Regions from separate parts of the Luteibacter aegosomaticola genome, predicted to be linked through region 2. Evidence: predicted binding sites of a transcription regulator. Region 2 holds the regulator's gene; the other holds the start of a gene.

Region 1 (2,373 bases), 1.5 Mb from region 2:
CTTCATCAGCGGAGCCAGCCTGACCATCGATGGCGGGTATCTGGCTTGATGGTACGGACCGCTCTTAGAGGCGGCCGTAGACGCTTTCGAGCTGGGTGACCGCGGCATTGACGCGCTCGATGCCGGTGGCTTGTACCTGGGCGCTTTCGCCGATGGCGCCGGTCACTTCGGTCACATGGTCGACGGCGCCGAGGATTTCCTGCATGACCTGGCCGGCGGAACCGACGAGTTCCGCGCCCTCGTCGACGCGGTGGCGGGCGTTACCGATCAGCGCGTGGATCTGCTTCGAGGCGTGGCCGCTGCGCATGGCCAGCTGGCGCACCTCATCGGCGACAACGGCGAAGCCCTTGCCGCTCTCGCCGGCGTGCGCGGCTTCGATCGCCGCGTTGAGCGAGAGCAGGTTGGTCTGGAACGCGATCGTGTCGATCATCTCGAGGATGTCCTCGACTGAGCGGGTGCTGTCCTGGATGGCGCCCATGGTGCGGACCACGTCGGCGACGACACCGCCTCCGCGTTGCGCGGCCACGCGTGCGCCATCGACGAGTTCCTCGGCACGGCCAGCCTTCTGCGCGTTATCGAGGACGGCGTGGGATAGCGAGACCACCTCGCGCTGGAGCGTCTGCGCGGCCATGGTTTGCGCGGTGATATCGGTCGCGTACTTGATCACGCGCACCGGCCGGCCCTGGGCATCGAGAATGGGGTTGTAGGTCGCCTGGATCCAGACGATGCGGCCGCCGCGGCCAAAGCGGCGGTAGAGGCCGCCGTCGTGGCGACCCTCGCGCAGGCCCGCCCAGAACGTCGCATAGGCGTCCGATGCGGCCTCGGTCGGATCGACGAACATGCGGTGGTGGCGGCCCTGGATTTCCTCGAGCGTGTAGTCCATCGCAGCGAGGAAGTTGGCGTTCGCGTCGAGGATCGTGCCGTCCAGCGCGAATTCGATGGTGGCCTGCGCGCGGTCGATCGCCTGCAGCCGGCCATCCATGTCGGCCTCGCTGCGGCGGCGGGCCGTGACGTCGGTGGCGTACTTCACCACGCCCGTGACGCGGCCGAAGGCGTCGAAGATCGGGTTGTACGAGGATTGCAGCCACACATCGCCGCCATGCTTGTGCAGGCGGCGGTAAAGGCCCGTGTCGGCCTGGCCCTGGCGCAGGCGTGCCCAGAACTCGTCGTAGCCCACGGAGCCTGCCTCAGCCGGATCCACGAACTGCCGATGGTGCTTGCCCACGATCTCGTGGAGCTGGTAGCCCATGGTCTGGAGGAAGAGGGAGTTCGCGTGGACGACGTTTCCGTCCGGGGTAAATTCAATAATCGCCTGGACCCTGTCCAGGGCGGCCAACTTGCCGCGCATCGCCTGCTGCTGCCTCACCCAACGACCTAACATCGGTCTGACCCTGCCATGGAATGTGATGTACATCACATATCGGCCGCCCCATGGACCGCTTTAGACAAAAAATGGTGGAAACGGCAAATTCACCATTGCTTCGGTGAAAAACATAAAAAAAAGGCCTCCCGATGGGAGGCCTTTGGATCCTGGTGCCGAAAGTGGGACTCGAACCCACACTGTATCTCTACAAACGGATTTTGAGTCCGCCGCGTCTACCGGTTCCGCCATTTCGGCATGGGGCTGGCGATTATGCGGGAATCAATGCACCTGGTCGAGGCCTAGCTGACGATCATCGCGCAAATACCAGTCATCGCCCTGCGGATTGAACACGGCGCACTGGGTCATCTGGCCCGAATAGATGTGCAGGCTGACCGCGACGGCATCGTCGCTGGGGTTGCGAATGGTGTGGTACTCGTGCGGCGGGATGAGGCTGCCTGCCGAGCCCGGGCCGGCTTCGATCGAGCCGACGGGGCGGAAGTGGTAGCGGGTGGCGTCGTGTTCGATCAGCTCGTACTGGACGATTTCCAGCGCGCCGTTCCACACGCCTTCGACGCACCACATGCCGCTGTGGTCGTGGATCTTGGTGCCCTGGCCGGGGCCCCAGGTCATGGCGACCACGCTGTAGCCGTGTTCTTCGCTGCGGTAGAGCTCGCGGCGGCCGTAATGGTCCTGGAAGGCCTCGTTGACGCTGGCCGGCAGGATCACTTCCTGCGAGCGGATGAGCTGGCAAAGCGACTTACGCAGGGTGTCCGTGATCGCTGGCGTCGTCGCCTGGCCGACAGCGTTGTCGATGGCCGCGATGAGTTTGCGGCTGCCCGGGAATTCGACCGTGATCATGGGTGGAACCTCTTGCTGGGACGTGGGGACGAAGCGCTGTGCCCATGATAGCAGGGCGCCCCCGAGGCTGCCGTCCACGTCCGTACGGTGCGGCAGGATGCCCTTGTAGGAGCGCACTTGCGCGCGACCCCGTCAAAGCGAGCGAAGGAACC
Region 2 (2,373 bases):
CCAGATGGCCCAGCGCGAGGAACAGGTGCTGTTCGCGGCTGCGCAGGAGCTTGTCGAGCGCCTGTTCGAAGGCGGCGCTGTCGTCGGCGTCGAGAAGCTCGCGCAGCTCGGGAGCCACGTCCTGGCTAGCGGTAATCGTCGTATTCATGTCAGTCCCTTAGCCCGCTGCCGCGGCGAGTCGTTCGAAGATCTTGTCGAGCTTTTCCTTCAGCGTCACGGCCGTGAACGGCTTCACGACGTAACCATTCACGCCGCTCTGCGCGGCCGCGATGATCTGGTCGCGATTGTTCTCGGCGGTGACCATAAGCACCGGCAGGGATTTGAGGCTGGCATCCGCACGGATGGCACGCAGCAGGTCGATGCCGGTCATGTTCGGCATGTTCCAGTCGGTGACCACCAGGTCGATGGGCTGCGAGCGCAGGAGCGCCAGCGCCGCATTGCCATCTTCCGCTTCCTGGATGAGCGTGTTGGTAAAACCAAGCTCCACCAGGAGGTTGCGGACGATACGCCGCATGGTGGAGAAATCGTCCACCACGAGGATTTTCATGTTCTTGTCCAAAGCGTTCTCCGCCTTACAGCCGCGTCGTTCTTAGTGTTTGTCTTTCCAACCCGACATGCGTGCCCGGAGACGGATCAAGGCCTGGCCATGGATCTGGCACACCCGCGATTCGCTTACTCCCAACACCGCACCGATTTCCTTCAGGTTGAGTTCTTCATCGTAGTACAGCGACATCACCAGCTTTTCGCGCTCGGGTAGCCCCTCGATCGAATCGGCCAGCGCATGGCGCAAACCGTCCTGTTCGAACAGACCATCCGGGCCCGCGGCGTTCGGGTCGGCCACATCGATCGCGGAACCTTCGTCGCCTTCCGGCGCCGTCAGGCTCAACAACCGCGCACTCGCCGCGTCCGCCAGGATCTGGTTGTATTCCATGGCATCGATGCCCAGACGCTTCATCACTTCCACGTCGTCGGCGTCGCCGCCTGTCTCATTTTCGATCTGCCTCGTTACCTCAGCCACCTCGCGCAATTTCCTGTGGACGCTGCGCGGGGTCCAATCCGTCTTGCGCAGTTCATCCAGCATGGCGCCACGTATGCGGATACCCGCATAGGTTTCGAAGCTGGCCGCGCGAGTCGGCGAATAATTCCTTGCCGCCTCAAGCAAACCGATCATCCCGGCCTGCATAAGGTCGTTCGCATCGACGCTGGGCGGCAGGCGGCCCATCAGGTGATAGGCGATCCGGCGCACCAGCGGCGCGTGCGTTTTCACCAGTTGATCGGCCGGAACCTTAGTAATTTCAAGGTATTCGCTCGCGACACTCACAACGGCAGCCCTCCCCCCACGTGCTCACGCCCGGCAAAAAAGCCGATGCGACCCTGTCCACGGGGTTCGGGTTCACCCCATGTATCGACCGACCTGGCCAAATTCTTGAATCCGACTGCCGAACGGCTGCTGGGCCATGCATCGACCACCGCCGACTGGCGGCGGATCGCCTGGCGCAGGTACTCGTCGTGCGGCACCATGCCCATGAAATCGAGGGAGACATCGAGGAAACGGTTGGTCACCCGCGAAAGCTTCTCGAACAGCTGGCGGCCTTCCTGCGCGTGGCGGACCATGTTGGCCACGATACGGAAACGGTTCACCGCGAACTCTCGCGACAGAACCTTGATGAGTGCGTAGGCATCGGTGAGCGAGGCCGGCTCGTCGCAGACCACGACCACCACCTCGTCCGACGCGGCGGCAAACATCGACACGCTGTCGGAGATGCCGGCGGCGGTATCGACGATGAGGTACTCGGGAGCCAGCGGGTAGTCGTCAAACGCGCGGATGACGGCAGCATGCTCAATGTTGGGCAGCTGGGCCATGCGGCGTGTGCCGGACGTGGCCGGGATGACCTTCAGGCCGTGGGCCGCCTGGAGGATCAGGTCCTCGATGCCGCAGGCGCCTTCCAGCATGTGGCCCAGATGGCGCGTCGGCTGAAGGCCGAGCAGCACATCGATGTTGGCCATGCCCAGATCGGCATCGAGCAGCAGGACATCACGGCCACCCATGGCCAGGGCCATGCCGAGGTTCACGGCCACCGTGGTCTTGCCGACGCCGCCCTTGCCACCCGCGATCGCGATGCTGCGCGTGGGCCTGCGGTCGGCGAGCCAGTTAAGACTGGCGGCCTGGGAGTTGTCGACGGGTGTGGTCATGAAGGAATTCACTGCCGAATAAGAGGTTGCGGTTGCGGTTGCGGTTGCGGTTGCCTGGGTCACGTTCGTCGGATCCTGCGATTACGCCATGGCCGTGGTGGATGGCGCAAAGCCGAAACGATCGGCAAGTATGGCGTCATCGGGCTCGTCGTTGCGCTGCTTGAGCATCTGGGCTGCCAG

The links. Region 2 encodes FliA, which starts transcription of late flagellar genes. Its sites were predicted from a motif close to TAAAGTTTNNCNNNCNNNGGCCGATAA; they were not measured.
Region 1: L2Y96_RS09605 (methyl-accepting chemotaxis protein) is a predicted target of FliA. The motif match lies at 1,418-1,444, and genes of this name have one in related genera.

Annotation. Positions count from the first base shown of each region.
Region 1 covers NZ_CP095741.1:2,192,670-2,195,042, forward strand. The annotation lists gene L2Y96_RS09600 (SDR family oxidoreductase) at 1-49, shown strand, start outside; gene L2Y96_RS09605 (methyl-accepting chemotaxis protein) at 65-1,348, opposite strand; tRNA gene L2Y96_RS09610 (tRNA-Leu) at 1,532-1,618, opposite strand; gene L2Y96_RS09615 (cysteine dioxygenase family protein) at 1,643-2,221, opposite strand; gene metX (homoserine O-acetyltransferase MetX) at 2,354-2,373, opposite strand, start outside.
Region 2 covers NZ_CP095741.1:3,725,154-3,727,526, forward strand. The annotation lists gene L2Y96_RS16550 (protein phosphatase CheZ) at 1-148, opposite strand, end outside; gene cheY (chemotaxis response regulator CheY) at 158-559, opposite strand; gene L2Y96_RS16560 (RNA polymerase sigma factor FliA) at 590-1,321, opposite strand; gene L2Y96_RS16565 (nucleotide-binding protein) at 1,318-2,193, opposite strand; gene flhF (flagellar biosynthesis GTPase FlhF) at 2,275-2,373, opposite strand, start outside.